Regions from separate parts of the Shinella sp. G-2 genome, predicted to be linked through region 2. Evidence: riboswitches for the same ligand, from Rfam matches in the RefSeq annotation. Region 2 holds a riboswitch; each other region holds the start of a gene.
What was found. Region 2 has a riboswitch for cobalamin ahead of bluB (5,6-dimethylbenzimidazole synthase). Riboswitches for the same ligand answer to the same signal wherever they lie in the genome.
Positions count from the first base shown of each region.

Region 1: it holds a riboswitch for cobalamin, as region 2 does, so the genes downstream of both, V8U06_RS13315 (ABC transporter substrate-binding protein) here and bluB (5,6-dimethylbenzimidazole synthase) in region 2, are expected to answer to the same signal.
Region 3: it holds a riboswitch for cobalamin, as region 2 does, so the genes downstream of both, nrdH (glutaredoxin-like protein NrdH) here and bluB (5,6-dimethylbenzimidazole synthase) in region 2, are expected to answer to the same signal.
Region 4: it holds a riboswitch for cobalamin, as region 2 does, so the genes downstream of both, metE (5-methyltetrahydropteroyltriglutamate--homocysteine S-methyltransferase) here and bluB (5,6-dimethylbenzimidazole synthase) in region 2, are expected to answer to the same signal.

Region 1 is NZ_JBBEYH010000006.1:214,001-218,188, forward strand. Features, by position in the region: gene V8U06_RS13305 (polyamine ABC transporter substrate-binding protein) at 1-427, shown strand, start outside; gene V8U06_RS13310 (MurR/RpiR family transcriptional regulator) at 484-1,338, shown strand; cobalamin riboswitch at 1,374-1,603, shown strand; gene V8U06_RS13315 (ABC transporter substrate-binding protein) at 1,756-2,790, shown strand; gene V8U06_RS13320 (FecCD family ABC transporter permease) at 2,844-3,815, shown strand; gene V8U06_RS13325 (ABC transporter ATP-binding protein) at 3,812-4,188, shown strand, end outside.
Region 2 is NZ_JBBEYH010000001.1:649,023-653,210, forward strand. Features, by position in the region: gene V8U06_RS03260 (hypothetical protein) at 1-310, shown strand, start outside; gene V8U06_RS03265 (TolB family protein) at 313-1,137, shown strand; gene V8U06_RS03270 (GGDEF domain-containing protein) at 1,310-2,761, shown strand; cobalamin riboswitch at 2,796-3,012, shown strand; gene bluB (5,6-dimethylbenzimidazole synthase) at 3,058-3,756, shown strand; gene V8U06_RS03280 (DUF2865 domain-containing protein) at 3,749-4,188, opposite strand, start outside.
Region 3 is NZ_JBBEYH010000002.1:500,024-504,211, reverse strand. Features, by position in the region: gene metE (5-methyltetrahydropteroyltriglutamate--homocysteine S-methyltransferase) at 1-468, shown strand, start outside; gene V8U06_RS06415 (acyl-CoA thioesterase) at 465-1,286, shown strand; cobalamin riboswitch at 1,313-1,526, shown strand; gene nrdH (glutaredoxin-like protein NrdH) at 1,798-2,019, shown strand; gene nrdI (class Ib ribonucleoside-diphosphate reductase assembly flavoprotein NrdI) at 2,056-2,454, shown strand; gene nrdE (class 1b ribonucleoside-diphosphate reductase subunit alpha) at 2,436-4,188, shown strand, end outside.
Region 4 is NZ_JBBEYH010000002.1:505,060-509,247, forward strand. Features, by position in the region: gene metE (5-methyltetrahydropteroyltriglutamate--homocysteine S-methyltransferase) at 1-1,030, opposite strand, end outside; cobalamin riboswitch at 1,129-1,338, opposite strand; gene V8U06_RS06425 (caspase family protein) at 1,560-4,188, opposite strand, start outside.

The sequences.
Region 1 (4,188 bases), on a different contig from region 2:
CGCTGCCTTCACCTATGACGAGCGGCCGATGGTGCAGGCGGGCGACGTTGCCGCCGGCCACGCCTTCGTCGGCGCCATGATCGACGTCTTCGGCAACGAAAAGGACCTCGGCTACGTGATCCCCGAAGAGGGCGCGACCATGTACCAGGAGGATATCTGCGTCCTGAAGAGCGCGCCGAACAAGGAGAATGCCATCAAGTTCCTCCAGTTCTACACGCGCCCGGAAATCGTCGCCCTCAATGTCTCGCAGCAGACCAACGGCACGGCCAATGTGCCGGCGCGGCAATTGACCATTGAAAAGATCAAGAATAGCAAGGAAATCAACCCGCCGGCCGAGACGATGAACCGGCTCCAGATATTCGAGGATCTGGGACCGGCCCTGCGTCAGGTGGACCGCGTATGGACGCGGGTCAAGACGGCCCAGTGAGTGCGGTTGATCCCCGCCCGTCTCCGGACGGGCGGGACTTTGAAGAGAGGGGCGACGTGTCGAAACGCATTGTGAAGCTCGTTCAGTCCGACGATCTCCGGCGGTCCAAATCCGACAAGCTCATCGCCCATTACATCGAGCGCAACATCGCCGAGCTTCCCTTCGAGACGGCGCGCTCCATCGCCCAGCGCCTGCAGATCTCTCCGATGACCGTCGGGCGATATCTGCGCCGCATGGGCTTCGACGGGCTGGACGACCTGAAGAGCGAATTGCGCCACGGCAGCTCCAACCCTGCCTGGCAGGTCAAGGGACGCGTCGACCGGCTGGAGCAGGATCGCAAGGAGGGCAAGCTGCTCGCTGGCCTCATCCAGCAGCAGATCGACAATCTCGGCCAGATCTACGCCATCACCAGCGCACCGGAATGGCAGCAGACGATCGACGCCCTGATTAACGCCACCGAGGTCTATGTCGCCGCCTACCAGAACGTGCGCGGCATCGCGCAGTATTTCGCCAGCCAGCTTTCCTATACCCGCCCGCGCGTGCAGTTCGTCGACGGGCTCAACGGCACCTATGCGGAACTGCTTGACGGCTCCGTCGAGGGGCGTCTGCTCTTCCTGCATGACGTTCGCCGCTTCGCCGCCAAGGCCCGGTCGCTCGCGCTCGAGGCCCGGCGCGCCGGCGTCAAGGTCGTGCTCCTGACGGACGAGTTCTGCCCGTGGGGACCGGAGGTCTCCGATATCTGCCTCATCGTGCCCGGTTCGCACGGCCCGCTCTGGGATGGCGCCGCCACCATGACCGCTGTCATGGACCTCATGCTCAGCAACATCATCGTCGTCATGGGCGACGAGGTGAGCGAGCGCGTCGACACGCTGACCCGCCTGCAGGACGTCTTCGGGGATTTCGAAACCTGATAGCGGCCCATGCCTTGACGCTGCCGCGTGGCGCGGACTAAGGATGGATCGACGGTTCCCCGAAGGATGACTCCCAGGGGATTAATAGGGAACACGGTGCGGACGACCCAACAGGGACCCATTCCGTGGCTGCCCCCGCAACTGTAGGCGGATTGCCGCCTGTCCTTGGACGCGTTTCGCGTCATGCCACTGCGCCTTGCGCGGGAAGGCAGACAGGTCGCAGATATCCGTGAGCCAGGAGACCTGCCGTCAGAGCCACAATCCGAACACGGGCGGGGATGCCCGGAACAGGAGACGCCATGACGAACCCGACTGCCGGCGACGGCAGACCACCCTTCGTTTTCTCCCGACCGACCGCGCGCAGCCCTTGGCCCGTCGCGTGAGCCCGTCCGCCTTCCTTCACCTCGGGAGATATCCATGACCCATTCCGCTGCGGCCCCGCGCGCCGCCTCCTTCCTGTCGCTCGTGGCCGGGTTCGTCCTTGCCGCCGGCGCGGCCCAGGCCGCCGAAACGGTGTATCCGCTGACGCTGGAAAACTGCGGCCGCCCCGTCACCTTCGAGAAGGCGTCGGAACGCGCCGTCTCGCTCGGCCAGAGTTCGACGGAAATCCTCTACCTGCTCGGCGTCGGCGACCGCATGGTCGGCACCGCCGTCTGGATCGGCCCGGTTCTGGCGGGCTATGAGGAGGCGAATGCCAAGGTGGAGCGCCTTGCCGACAACGATCCGAGCTTCGAAAGCGTCGTCGCCAGGAAGCCCGATCTCGTGACCACGCAGTTCCAGTGGCATGTCGGCCCGGAAGGCGTCGTCGGGACGCCCGAACAGTTCGCCGAACTGAAGATCCCGGTCTATACGTCGCCGGCCGACTGCATGGGCAAGGACAATTCCGGTGGCGGTGACGGCGTGCGCAACACCGTCTTCACCATGGAGCTGATCTACAAGGAAATCAGCGAGCTGGCACAGATCTTCAACGTCCAGGATCAGGGCGAGAAGGTCATTGCCGATCTCAAGGCACGCGAGGCCGCGGCCCGTAAGAAAATCGCCTCGGCCGACGGAAAGCTGTCCGCCGTCTTCTGGTTCTCCAGCGCCGAACTCGACATCGATCCCTATGTCGCCGGCCGCAACGGCGCGCCCGGTTACATCCTGTCGGTGCTCGGCATCAGGAACGTCATCGAAAGCGACGAGGAATGGCCAACGGTCGGTTGGGAGACCATCGCCAAAGCCGATCCGACGATCATCGTTACCGGTAAAATGGAGCGCCGCCGCTACCCCGCGGATGATGTCGCCATCAAGCACAAGTTCCTCAAGGAGGATCCGGTCGCCAGCCTCATGCCGGCCGTGAAGAACGGCCATGTCGTCGATATGGACGCGCAGGCGATGAACCCGACGATCCGCACGATCGAAGGCATCGAGGTGCTGGCCGACGCTGTCGAAAAGGCTGGCCTCGCACAGTGACGAAGGATCGCCCCATCCTGCTCCGGACGGGCGCCGCTATCGCGGCGCTCGTGATGCTCATCGCCGCGCTCGGTGTGGGCGCGGCGGTGGGTGAGACCGCCATTCCGCTCGCAACCGTGGCGAAGACTGTCGCGAACCGCCTCTGGCAGGCGGGCCATGCGCTGGATCCCATCGACGAGGGTATCGTCTGGAACTATCGCCTGAGCCGTGCGGTGGTCGCCGCCTGCTGCGGTTCGGCGCTGGCGCTGTCCGGTGTCGTCCTGCAATCCCTGCTGCGCAATGCGCTCGCCGATCCCTATATTCTCGGCATTTCCGCCGGCGCCTCCACGGGTGCGGTGGGCGTCGCGATCCTCGGTTTCGGCGGCGGCATGCTCACGCTGCCGGCCGGCGCCTTCCTCGGCGCGCTCGTCGCGTTCGGGCTTGTCAGCGTGCTCGCCGTCAGGGCCGGGCGGGGTACGAGCGCCATCATTCTGGCGGGGGTCGCCGGCTCGCAGCTGTTCAACGCGCTCACCTCCTTCATCGTCACCAAGGCGGCCAATGCCGAGCAGGCGCGCGGCATCATGTTCTGGCTGCTCGGCAATCTCTCGGGCGCACGCTGGCCGGATGTGTGGCTGGCGCTGCCGGTCGCCCTTGCCGGCCTGCTCGTCTGCCTCTGGCATGCCCGCGCGCTCGACGCCTTCACCTTCGGCACGGAATCGGCCGCTTCGCTCGGCATTCCCGTGCGCCGGGTCTATGTCGTGCTGATCGCCATTTCCGCCCTGATGACGGCCGTCATGGTCTCCATCGTCGGCTCCATCGGCTTCGTCGGCCTTGTCATTCCCCATGCCGCGCGCATGGTCGTCGGCGTGCGCCACGGCCTGTTGCTGCCCGCCTCCGCGCTGATCGGCGCCATCTTCATGATCGCGGCGGACATACTTTCCCGCATCATCATTACCGGTCAGGTCCTGCCCATCGGCGTCATCACGGCGCTGTTCGGCGCGCCGGCCTTCGCGCTCATCCTCAGCCAGAGGAGGTCGGCCCTGTGACGCTGTCCGCAACAGGTCTCCACTGGTCGGCCGGCGGCACGGCCATTCTCTCGGACGTCTCGCTCGACGTGCGCCCCGGGGAATTTCTCGGCATCATCGGCCCCAACGGCTCGGGCAAGACCAGCCTGATGGCGTTGCTTGCGGGCATCCGCAAACCGCAATCCGGCGCGGTGACGCTCGACGGCCGGGCCCTCGCGACCCATGGCCGGCAGGCGATCGCCCGGCGCATCGCCTTTGTCGAGCAGCAGGCTGAAACCACCGAGCGCATCACCGCGCGTCAGGCCGTCGCGCTTGGCCGCACGCCGCATCTCGGCGCGCTGACACCGTGGTCGCGGGCGGACGACGCCATCGTCGATCGCGCGCTGGAGGAGGT
Region 2 (4,188 bases):
CGTGGAGCCGAGCCAACCGATCTTCACGGAAGAGGAAATCCGGTTGATCCGACTGTGGTCGCTCAGCGACGTTTCTGCCGGGCGGCAGGTTTTTGCGCAGGTCGCCTATTTCGCGACGCCGGCCGTCTTCGGCCTCTACGGCCTTGCGACCGGCAGCCAGACGGTGCTGGGTGTCGCCTTCATCGCCGTCCTGCTGCTGCTGGCATGGGGCTTCGTGTCGACCTGGCGTGCGCAGAAGGCTTCGCTCCTGATGCAGTCGATCTTCCGCAAGCTCTCCGCCGGGTTGCCGGCCGGCGACGGAAAGCCGTGACCATGCGCAGCTCCGTCGAAATCCACGATATCGTCACCGGTGAGACGCGGGTCGTCTGGCAGACGGAGCGGCTGGTCGAGGCGCCGAATTTTTCCAGGGACGGGCGCTTTCTCGTCATCAATGGCGACGGGTTGCTCTACCGTCTTCCCCTCGATGGCGGCGAGCCGACCCGGATCGATACGGGCTTTGCCACGCGCTGCAACAACGACCACGGCCTGTCGCCGGATGGCCGCCTGCTGGCGATCAGCGACAAGGTCGAATTCGGCAAGTCGGCGATCTACGTGCTGCCTGCCGAAGGCGGCACGCCGCGACTGGTGACGGAAAACCTGCCGTCCTACTGGCACGGCTGGTCGCCGGACGGTGCGACGCTCGCCTATTGCGGCATCCGCGACGATCTCTTCGATATCTATACCATCCCCGTCGCCGGCGGCGCCGAGCGGCGGCTGACCTTCGGCGAAGGGCGCAACGACGGGCCGGATTATTCGGCGGATGGCGCGTGGATCTACTTCAACTCCAGCCGCACCGGGCGCATGCAGATCTGGCGGGTGCGGCCGGATGGCAGCGAGCCGACGCGCATCACCGACAGTCCCTATGGCGACTGGTTTGCGCATCCTTCGCCCGATGGCCGCAACCTCCTGGTCCTGTCCTATGACGGCGATGTCTTCGACCATCCGCGCGACCTCACCGTGCGGCTGCGGCTGATGGACATGGACGGCGGCAATGCGCGTGTGCTTTTCGAGCTTTTCGGCGGGCAGGGCACGATGAACGTGCCGAACTGGTCGCCGGACGGCCGGCAGTTCGCCTTCGTGCGTTACGCGCCCGCCTGAGCGAAATGACCGCGATTAAGCTTTCGCTCACCAGCCTGTTTAAGCGAATTTTGCCGTCTGTCCTCTAGCCTTCGTTCAACAATGCCCGGAAACGCGGGCAGGGGACGGCAGGCAGGGAAAAATGACGGGCAAGGCGGAACAGGGCCGCGCAAAGCGGCGACGCGGAGTGGGCATGGCGATCCGGGCGGCGGCCCTGATGATCGTCCTGCTGTTCGGCACCGCCAACTATCTGGTGCTCGACCACGCCATCGACCGGGCCGACAGTTTTGTCGCCGAGACGGAGCGCACGCTGGTGCGCAACGAATTCAGCCACCAGATCGACCAGGTCGTTCAATACCAGAGCCAGATCTCCTTCTGGGACAAGAGTTTTCAGGAGCTTGCCTTCGGCATGCCCGGCGACAGCTTCGTGCGCGACCAGTTGCGGGACTGGATGTGGGCGGACTTCGGCTTTTCCTGGATGATCTTCACCACGCCCGAGGGCGACAAGGTGCTCGGCGTGCATCGCGGTGAAAAGGTTTCCGACCGCAAGGCGCGCGAGAAGCTGCACTGGGTGAGCGACCTCACCAAGAAGGCCGAGCGGGCCTATTACGAGGCGCTGTCGCCCGACCGCGGCGGCTGGCAGGTGGCGGGCGCCAAGGAGGACCCGGACCTGCTGACGCCGGCGCTTCCCGAAATCCACGTTTCCGGCATGCGGCTCATCGACCGCGTCATGAGCATCGTCGTCGTGCAGGCCGTCGTGCCGAAGACGCTCTACATTCCCGCCAGCCGGCGCGAGCCGACGCTGCTCATCACCGTCAAGCCGGTCTCGCAGAAGATGCTGGCCAATTCCGAGCGGCGCCTCGGCGTGCACGGGCTCGGTTTCACGCCCATCGTCACCCAGGAGCCGGGGTTGCTGATGACGCCGGTCGGCGGCGATACCTACAATCCCATGGTCGCCTCCTGGCGGCCGAACATGCCGGGTTCCTTCGTCTGGCAGTCCGCGCTGATCCAGATCACCCTGTTCGTTCTGGTCTTTGCCGGCGTCATGCTTTTCGTCACGCTGCGCTTCTCGACGCTCGTGCGGGCGCTCCAGCGCAGCGAGGCGCAGAACGCCTTCCTCGCGCGGCACGATCCGCTGACAGGGCTGAAGAACCGCAGCGGCTTCGACGAGGATGTCCTGCGCGCCATCGGCCGGGGCGAGAACAAGCCGTTCACGATCCTCGCGCTCGACCTCGACCGGTTCAAGGCCGTCAACGACCGGCACGGCCACGCGGCCGGCGACGCCGTCCTGCAGGCCGTCGCCCGGCGGTTCTCCGAGCGCATCGGCGCGCGCGGCTGTGTGGCGCGTCTTGGCGGTGACGAGTTCTGCGTGCTGCTGACAGGTGCCTATGAACGCGAAAGCCTCCTGGAACTCGCCAACAGTCTCGTGCTCGATACGCAGGTACCCGTCGCCTATGACGGGCAGTTGCTGCTCATCGGCGGCAGCGCCGGCATCGCGCAATTCCCGGCCCATGGCAAATCGGTGCACGATGTCATGGTGATCGCCGACGCCGCGCTCTACGCCGCCAAGAACGGTGGGCGCAACCGCGCCGTCCATGCCGACGACATCGAGATCGACGGCGCGGAGGCCGCCCGCGCCGCCTGACATGGGGTGGGCTTGATCGCAGCGCCGAGCCGTGCGCATATCCTCCTTGTCAGGTGCCCGCTCTGCGGGAGAATCGGGAATCCGGTGCGGGTCCATGCCCAGGTCCGGAACGTGCCCAACGCTGTGACGGGGATGGCTCGCCCTAAAAGCTTGAATCGATTCAGGCTTTTGCCACTGGTTGTTCAACCGGGAAGGCAGGCGCTTGCCAGAGGAACCGAAGTCAGAAGACCGGCCTGACGAGATAGACCGAACCGCGCGGACGGCGGCAGGTTGTACGCATTGTTGGGGAGATGACGATGCGAACCGAACCGTTGGACCCTCTGGTCCGGGCGGGCGCCTTTCCGCAGGAGGAAAGGCAGGCCGTCTACCGCGCCATCGAAACGCGCCGCGATGTGCGCGACCAGTTTCTGCCCGATCCCTTGCCGGACGCGCTCGTCGCCCGCCTGCTGCAGGCGGCGCACAATGCGCCTTCCGTGGGCTTCATGCAGCCATGGAATTTCCTGCTGGTGCGCAGCGAAGAGACCCGGCGGGCGGCGCATGCCGCCTTCCTCAAGGCCAATGCCGAGGCGGCGGCGCTGTTTGCCGGCGAGCGGCAGGCGCAATACCGGGCGCTGAAGCTCGAGGGGATCCTGAAGGCGCCGCTGTCGATCTGCGTCACCTGCGATCCGACGCGTGGCGGCGCCGTCGTGCTGGGGCGCACCCACAATCCGCGCATGGATGTCTATTCCACGGTCTGTGCGGTGCAGAACCTCTGGCTTGCCGCGCGTGCGGAAGGGGTGGGCGTCGGCTGGGTCAGCATTTTCCACGACAGCGATATGCGCGCCATCCTCGGTATTCCCGCCCATGTCGAGATCGTCGCCTGGCTCTGCGTCGGCTTCGTCGACCAGCTCTATGCCGAACCGGAACTGGCGGTGAAGGGATGGCGGCAGCGCCTGCCGCTGGAGGAACTGGTTTACGAGGAGCGCTGGCCGGAGGGTGGCGCCGGCGTCAGTTGACGCCGGCATCGGCCGGGCGGCCGAGATCGATGGCGGTGGAGTTTTCCGGCAGGAAGAGCGGACCGACCGTGCGAACCTTGCTCTTCGTGGGGTCGTAGACGCGGTCTTCGATCCTTGCGGCCGGCTTGCTTTCCACCGCTTCCTTCTTCTTCGGCAGGGTCTCGATCGTGGTGATGGAACCGCTTTCCTCGTTCTCGCCGGTGCTGGCGGTCCGCGTGTCCTTGCCCTTGGCGGCCTTATCGCGCTTGATCATCTCCTGATAATAGGCAGCGAGGTTGCAGCCGCAGGCGCCTTCCTTTTTGGAAAGATCGCGCGTGCGATAGGCGAAGGCGTTCTTCAACTCGAAATAGGGCCGGCCGGAGACGGTGGACGTCATCTGCTCGGTCTCCTGACCATTGGTCATCGACTGGTAGAACAGCTCCGTCTGGGTTT
Region 3 (4,188 bases), on a different contig from region 2:
CGCCGGAGGGACTGGCAGCACTACCTGGACTGGGCGGTCGAAGCCTTCCGCCTGTGCTCGACCGGCGTTGCGGACGAAACCCAGATTCACACGCATATGTGCTATTCGGAGTTCAACGACATCATGCCCGCGATCGCGGCGATGGACGCGGATGTCATCTCGATCGAGACATCCCGGTCGAAGATGGAGCTTTTGCAGGCTTTCGCCGTGCAGCGCTACCCGAACGAGATCGGGCCCGGTGTCTATGACATCCACTCGCCGCGCGTTCCCGGCGTCGACGAAATGAAGACCCTGCTCGATCTTGCCCGCGAACGCCTGCTGGACGACCAGCTCTGGGTGAACCCCGATTGCGGCCTGAAGACCCGCACGTGGGAGGACGTGAAGCCGGCGCTGATCCATATGGTCGAGGCGGCGCGGAAGCTGCGGCAGGAGGTGCCGAGCGGCAAGCCGCGCCCGGTGCAGGCATGAAGCGCGAGCGCGCATCGCAAGGGGAGCCGGCCGAAGGGCCGGCTCCCACGTCCCTCGTCGATATCGTCTTTCCCGGCGACACCAATCACCACGGCACGCTTTTCGGCGGGGCGGGACTTGCCTTCATGGACAGGGTCGCCTTCATCGCGGCGACACGCCATGGCCGGGTGCCATTCGTTACGGCGTCCTGTGAACGCGTGGAATTCAGGAAGCCGGCGCATGTCGGCGAGATCGTCGCGTTTGTCGCGACGCCAGTCCTGGCCGGAAAGCGGTCGCTGACCGTCGAAGTCGAGATGATCGCCCAGACGATCGACGGGACCGCCCGGACGTGTTGCACGCGCGGGGTCTTCCACATGGTGGCGGTGGGGTGCGAACGAAGAGGGCCCGACTGGCGCCTCGAACGCCTTCCGGCCTCTCACGCGCCTCCTCCGGCAGATGAAGTCCGGATGGTGGACATCGTCTTTGCAGACCAGACGAACGGTTCCGGCAAAATGTTTGGCGGCGATGCGCTGGCCTTCATGACGAAGGCTGCATTCGTGGCCGCCGCCCGCCTGTCGAAGACGCCATGCGTCCTGGCCGCCTCCGAGCGGATCGACTTTCGCCTCCCGATTGCCCTGGGCTCCATCGTCGAGGTCATCGCGCGGGTGTGCGGGATCGGCAGGACCTCGATGCGCATCGACGTCGAACTGTGGTCCGAGGACCTGCTCACCGGCGCCCGCAACAGGAGCGCGAAAGGCGTGTTCGTGATGGTCGCCGTGGATCGCGACCATCGGCCCGTGAAACTTATCCCCGACGATAATGCCGGATCGAAGCCATAGAGGTTGACTGATTTTGGCGTTCGTCTACCATATCTAGTGTTCGAGGTTCTTTCGATTCGAGAGCATCGAAGGCTAAGATGGGAATTCGGTCGGCGGACATGATGATCGCCAAGCCGGAGCTGCCCCCGCAACTGTGAACGGAGAGTGCCGTTCGATTTGGTCACTGGATGAACATCCGGGAAGGCCGAACGAGCACGATGACCCGTGAGCCAGGAGACCTGCCTCGAACGAAACGTCCACCGGCGGGGTGTCCGGCAGGAAAGCGATGTGCCGTGGCATGACGTCCGCGCGCCGCTTCCCGAAGCTCCCGCCTTAGCAACTTCGGGGTGAAGTCCATGTTCAGCTTTTTCGTCTGCGTCTGCGTGCGTAACGGGTCGGGGTCTCAAGGCCCGGCCTGACTGCGCTCAGACTGACTACGCCCAGACTGACTGCGCTCACATTCCGCCCCGGCAACGGCCGCCACCGGTTGGCCGAACCCTTCCGCATGCCAATCCATTTCACGAGGATATCCATGACCATTACCGTCTACAGCAAGCCCGCCTGCGTCCAGTGCACCGCAACGACGCGCGCGCTCGACCGCCAGGGCATCGACTATCAGCTCGTCGACGTATCCGAGGATGCCGACGCCTTCGCCCTGGTGCAGGGGCTCGGCTATCGCCAGGTTCCGGTCGTCATTGCCGGCGAGCGGCACTGGGCGGGCTTTCGCCCGGACATGATCAGCGCCCTCGCGTGAGGGCGGAGCATGAGCGCGGGGCGTGAGTGCGCTGGGATGGGCGATCTCGTCTATTTCTCCAGCCGCTCCGAGAACACGCATCGTTTCGTCGGCCGGCTCGAAAGACCGGCCATACGCATCCCCGTTGCGGCCGGGGAACTGCGGATCGAACGCCCCTATGTGCTGGTCGTACCCACCTATTGCGGCGATGGCGGCAAGGGGGCCGTGCCCAGGCAGGTGATCCGCTTTCTCAACGATGCGGGCAACCGCTCTCTCATCCGCGGCGTGATCGCCGCGGGCAACAGCAATTTCGGCGCGACCTTCGGGATCGCCGGCGACGTCATCTCCGCCAAGTGCCAGGTTCCCTACCTCTATCGGTTCGAACTGCTTGGCACCGACGAGGACGTCATCAACGTCAGGCACGGATTGGAACGATTTTGGACACGCTCACGCTAGAACGCCCGGCAAAGGCAGGAGAACCCGCGCTGGATTATCACGCATTGAACGCCATGCTGAACCTCTACGACGAGCAGGGAAACATCCAGCTCGACAAGGACCGGATGGCAGCCCGGCAGTACTTTCTCCAACACGTCAACCAGAACACGGTGTTCTTCCATAACCTGCGCGAGAAGCTCGATTACCTCGTGGACGAGGGTTATTACGAGCAGGCGGTGCTGGACCAATATGCCTTCAACTTCGTGCGCGACCTGTTCGACGCGGCCTACGCGCGAAAATTCCGCTTTCCGACGTTTCTCGGGGCCTTCAAGTACTACACCAGCTACACGCTGAAGACGTTCGACGGAAAACGCTACCTGGAGCGCTACGAGGACCGCGTCTGCATGGTGGCGCTGGCGCTGGCGCGCGGCGACGAGAACCTTGCCCGCGACCTTGTCGACGAGATCATCACCGGCCGTTTCCAGCCGGCGACGCCCACCTTCCTCAATGCCGGCAAGAAGCAGCGCGGCGAACTCGTGTCCTGCTTCCTGCTGCGCGTGGAGGACAACATGGAGAGCATCGGCCGCTCGATCAATTCGGCGCTGCAGCTCTCCAAGCGCGGCGGCGGCGTGGCTCTGTCGCTGACCAACATTCGCGAGGCCGGCGCGCCGATCAAGCACATCGAAAACCAGTCCTCGGGCATCATTCCCGTGATGAAACTGCTGGAGGATTCGTTCTCCTACGCCAACCAGCTCGGCGCGCGTCAGGGAGCGGGGGCGGTCTATCTGAACGCCCATCACCCTGATGTCATGCGCTTTCTCGACACCAAACGCGAAAACGCCGACGAGAAGATCAGGATCAAGACGCTTTCGCTCGGCATCGTCATTCCGGACATCACCTTCGAGCTGGCCCGGCACAACGAGGATATGTATCTGTTCTCGCCCTATGACATCGAACGCGTCTATGGCGTGCCGTTTACCGAAGTGTCGGTGACGGAGCGGTATCGGGAGATGGTCGCCGACAGCCGCATCGCCAAGAAGAAGATCAAGGCGCGCGAATTCTTCCAGGTGATTGCGGAAATCCAGTTCGAGAGCGGCTATCCCTACATCATGTTCGAAGACACGGTGAACCGCGCCAACCCGATCGCCGGCCGCGTCACCATGAGCAATCTTTGCTCGGAGATCCTGCAGGTCAGCGAGGCCAGCACCTTCAACGACGACCTCTCCTACAAGCATCTCGGCAAGGATATTTCCTGCAATCTCGGCTCGCTGAACATTGCCGCCGCGATGGATTCGGCCGATTTCGGCAAGACGATCGAGACGGCGATCCGGGCGCTGACGGCGGTTTCCGACATGAGCCACATTGCGTCGGTTCCCTCCGTCGCCAAGGGCAATGACGAAAGCCACGCCATCGGCCTCGGCCAGATGAACCTGCATGGCTATCTCGCCCGCGAGCGCATCTTCTACGGCTCCGACGAAGGCGTCGATTTCACCAATATCTATTTCTACACCGTGACCTATCACGCCATCCGCGCCTCGAACCGCATCGCCGTCGAGCGCGGCCAGAGCTTCAAGGGCTTCGAGAACTCGAAATATGCGTCCGGCGACTATTTCGACAAATACACCGAGGCCGAATGGTTGCCGGCGACGGCGCGCGTGGCGGACCTGTTCGAGACCGCCGGCATCCCGATCCCGACACGGGAGGACTGGCGGGACCTGAAGCAGGCCGTCATGCAGGATGGCCTCTATAATCAGA
Region 4 (4,188 bases), on a different contig from region 2:
CCGGCACGTGAAGAAGCGAGCAGGACGGTGCGATCTGGAGGGTGTCGCGCGCCCTGCCCGCGACGGCCGCGGCGATCGTCTCCTTCACCTTCGCAAGATTGCTCCGCCAGATATTGCGACCGTCGATCAGCCCCAGCGAGAGCGTCTGGCCGGGCGCGACCCTGGCAATCACGTCGCCCGCCTGTTCCGGCGCGCGCACGAGATCGACGTGAAGCCCGGCAACCGGCAATGCAAGGGCCGTGTCGAGATTGTCGCCGAGGGCGCCGAAATAGCTTGCCAGCATGATCCTGAGATCGGGGATGAGGGTAGCGAACGCGGCATAGGTACGGACGAGCGCCTGCCGCTCCTCGCCGGTCAGGTCCAGAACCAGGCAGGGCTCGTCGATTTGAACCCATTGCGCGCCCGCATTCGACAGCTCGGCGAGGATCCTCGCATAGACCGGCAGCAGCCGTTCCAGCAGTCGCAGCGAGCTCGAGCCGTCGCGCGATTTGCCGAGCTTCAGGAACGTCACGGGGCCGAGCAGAACCGGACGCGTCTCCACCCCGAGCGCCCGCGCCTCCAGAAAGGCTTCCAGAGGCGTGTTCTTGGTCAATTCGAAGCTCTGCTCCTTCTCGAACTCGGGCACGAGATAGTGATAGTTCGTATCGAACCATTTGGTCATTTCGAGCGCCGGCACGCCGTCGCCCTGATGGGCATGGCCGCAGGCGGCATGGCCACCGTTCGATCCACGCGCCATGGCGAAATAGACGTCGAGATCGACCGCGCCTGCGCGCCAGCCATAGACCGGCGGGATGGCCCCCACCATGACGGCCGTGTCGAGCACATGATCGTAGAGGGAGAAGTCATTCGACGGGATGACGCCGATCCCCCTGGCCTTCTGTTCCAGCCAGGCGCCGGCACGAAGCCTGGCAGCGGTTTCAAGCAGTACGCCGCGGTCGGACTTGCCCGACCAGTAGGATTCAAGCGCGAATTTCAGTTCGCGGTGTCTTCCTATCCTTGGGAAGCCGAGATTTGCAGTCTTGATGGTCATTTCCTTACCCCGAAGGTTGTGGGCAAGGCATTGGCTGACGCATCGGCGCGCGGATGCGGGATTCCGGGCGCAAAGCGGCACACCGGACACCCCGCCCGTGGACGTTATCTATCGCGGCAGGTCTCCTGGCTTGCGGGTCATCACCGCTGTCCGTCTTCCCGAGGCGTCTTCCTCAGTGACATGTTGGACAGGGCTCTCCGCCTACAGTTGCGGGGGCAGCTCCGGCATGGGCGCACAGGGCGCCATCACCGTATTCCCTCTTAGCTCCGGATCGTAAAATCCGCAGAACCACGATGGCGGCACCATGACCCGCGAAGAGGCCGCCGTCAATAGACATAAAGGAATCTTTATATCCCTTGAGAAAGCGACGTTCCCCCGCCAGACCGGGACCGGCATCTTGCGAATGCCGCCCGGGCCCTGAGCCTCCCCGCACCGCGCTTCTTCCCCTCCTCGCAGAACCGCCCAAACGAAAGCCGCTGGAAACGGGTGTTTCCAGCGGCTTTGTTTTTCGAGGCGCCCTGCGTCCGGATCAGGTCCGGGCGGCGAGGCGGTCGATGGCGTTCTGGGTCGCGGTGCCGAAGTCGCCGTCGACGGGGCCGTCATAGTAGCCGCGCGACTTCAGGATCTGCTGGAACTCCTTGCGGAACTGCGGCGTGAAGTTCGCCGGCGAGCCCTTGAGTTCCTGCAGCTTGCCCTGGTCGCCGCCTTCGATGCTGGCAGCGGCCCAGCGGGCGGCTTCCTTGGCGTTGGCGCGCGTGCCGAGGCCCTGGTCGTAGAGGCGCGAGAGATTGCCCATGGCGTAGGTGTTGCCGCCATTGGCCGCCTTCTCGTACCAGTTCAGCGCTTCGACATAGTCCTGCTTCACGCCGTTGCCGACGTCGTAGAGCCAGCCGAGCGAGGCCATCGAGTAATAGTCGTTCTGCGCCGCGGCCTTTTCGTACCAGGTGCGGGCTTCAACGAAGTCGACGGGAACGCCGAGGCCGGACTGGTAGGCGTAGCCGACCGACGACATGGCGTTGATGTCGCCGCCTTCCGCGCCCTTCTTGTACCAGTCGAGCGAGGCGGCGTAGTCCTGCGGCGTGCCGAGGCCTTCGCGGGTGAACCAGCCCATGGTGGCCTGTGCATTGGCATAGCCCTGTTCGGCCGCCTTGCGGTACCACTTGATGGCCTCGTCATAGTCCTTGCGCGTGCCGTTATAGCCTTCGCGGTAGAGCCAGCCGAGGGACGCCTGGGCATAGGGGTTTCCGGCATTCGAGGCCTGCTCGAACATGCGAGTGCCCTTGGCCATGTCGACCGCGCCGTCGGTACCGTAGATCGAGTACCAGGCAAGGTTGGTCAGGGCGTAGAGGTTCCCCTCGTCCGCGGCCTTCTGGTAGTGCTCGCGCGCCTGCTTGTAGTTGCGCGCGGCGTCATGGGCACGGCCCAGCATGTTGCGGATCGAGTTGTCCGACGGGCTCGCATTGAGCGCCGCTTCGCAGGCCGGGATGGCGCGGCCATAGTCGATCTGCGCGAAGAGCTTGCCGAGGAAGCCCGGACGCAGGTTCGGTTCGCCGGCAAGTTCGTAGCACTGGTCGGTGTCCGAACCGCTGAGCGCCGTCGTCGACTGGTCGCTCGAGGTGGTGGTCGTCGTGCCGTTGGAGTTCGTCAGCGACGCGCTGTCGTTGCGCCCGCCTGCGAGCTTGTCGATGGCAGCCAGCGTTGCCGGGCCGAATTCACCGTCCGACGAGCCGCTGTAATAGCCGCGCTCGCGCAGCAGGTTCTGCATTTCCTGACGGAAGGCGACGGTGAAGTTGCCGGGGGTCTCCTTCAGCTCCTTCAGCTTGTTGGCATCGCCGCTTTCGATGCTGGCGGCCGCCCAGCGGACGGCTTCCTTCGCGTCGGCCGGCGTGCCGAGGCCCTGGTCGTAGAGGCGCGAGAGGTTGCCCATGGCATAGGCGCTGCCGGCATTGGCAGCCTTTTCATACCAGTAGCGGGCTTCCACATAGTCCTGCTTCACGCCGTTGCCGACGTCGTAGAGCCAGGCAAGCGAGGCCATCGAGTAGGAATCGCCGATATTGGCGGCCTTCTCGTACCAGACCTTGGCTTCGGCATAGTCCTGCGCCGTGCCGAGACCGTTCTGGTAGGCCCAGCCGAGCGAGGACATGGCGTTGGCATCGCCCGCATCGGCGGCCTTGCGATACCAGGTCAGCGACTGGACATAGTCCTGCGAGACGCCGAGGCCTTCGCGGTAGAACCAGCCCATGGTCGCCATGGCATTGGCATAGCCCTGGTTGGCCGACTGCTGGTACCACTTCACCGCTTCGGCATAGTCCTGGCGCGTGCCGCCATAGCCTTCGCGGTAGAGCCAGCCGAGCGAGGCCTGGGCATAGGAATTGCCGGCGATCGAGGCCTTCTCGAACATCGAGAGACCCTTGGCGACGTCCACCGGACCGTCCGTGCCGTAGACCGAGAACCAGGCAAGGTTGGTGAGCGCGTACATGTTGCCGAGCTCGATGGCCTTTTCGTAGTTCCGGCGCGCCTCGACATAGTTGCGGTCGGCGTCATGCGCGCGGCCGAGCAGGTTGACGAGCATGCCGTCGGACGGGTTCTCGTTGACGGCCTGCGCGCAGGCGGTCAGCGCCCGCTTGGCGTCGATCTTCAGGAAGTTCACGCCCATGAAGCCGGGCAGCGACTGCGGTTCGCCGGCCAGAAGGAAGCAGTCGCGCGAGGCGGCGGTTTCCTTGGAGGCGACGTCGACGCTGAGGCCCTTCTTCGGCTCCAGCGCGGCGATCAGCTGTTCGGCCGCGCTGCGATGCTGGCTGTCCGGGTAACGCTCGATGAAGCGCTGCAGGGCGGCCGCGTCGGTCGATTCCTTCAGGGCTTCCCAGGCGATGCCCGCCGCATCCTGGCCTTCATTTTGGGTGGCTTCCTTGAGGCTGGCGAGCTTCTTTTCCGCCAGCATCTTGTAGACCGGGTCCTTGCCATGCTTGGCGATGAAGGCGGCGATCAGCTCCTCGTCGGCGAGGTCGCGGATATTCTGCCAGTCGGCCGCCGCTTCGGACTGGCCGTTCGGCGAGACTTCCTGCGTGTTGCCGCTGTTGGTGACGTTGATGTTGACTTCCTTGATGTTCAGGAAGATCTGCGCGCCACCGAGCGAGCCGTAGACGAAGGGTTCCTGC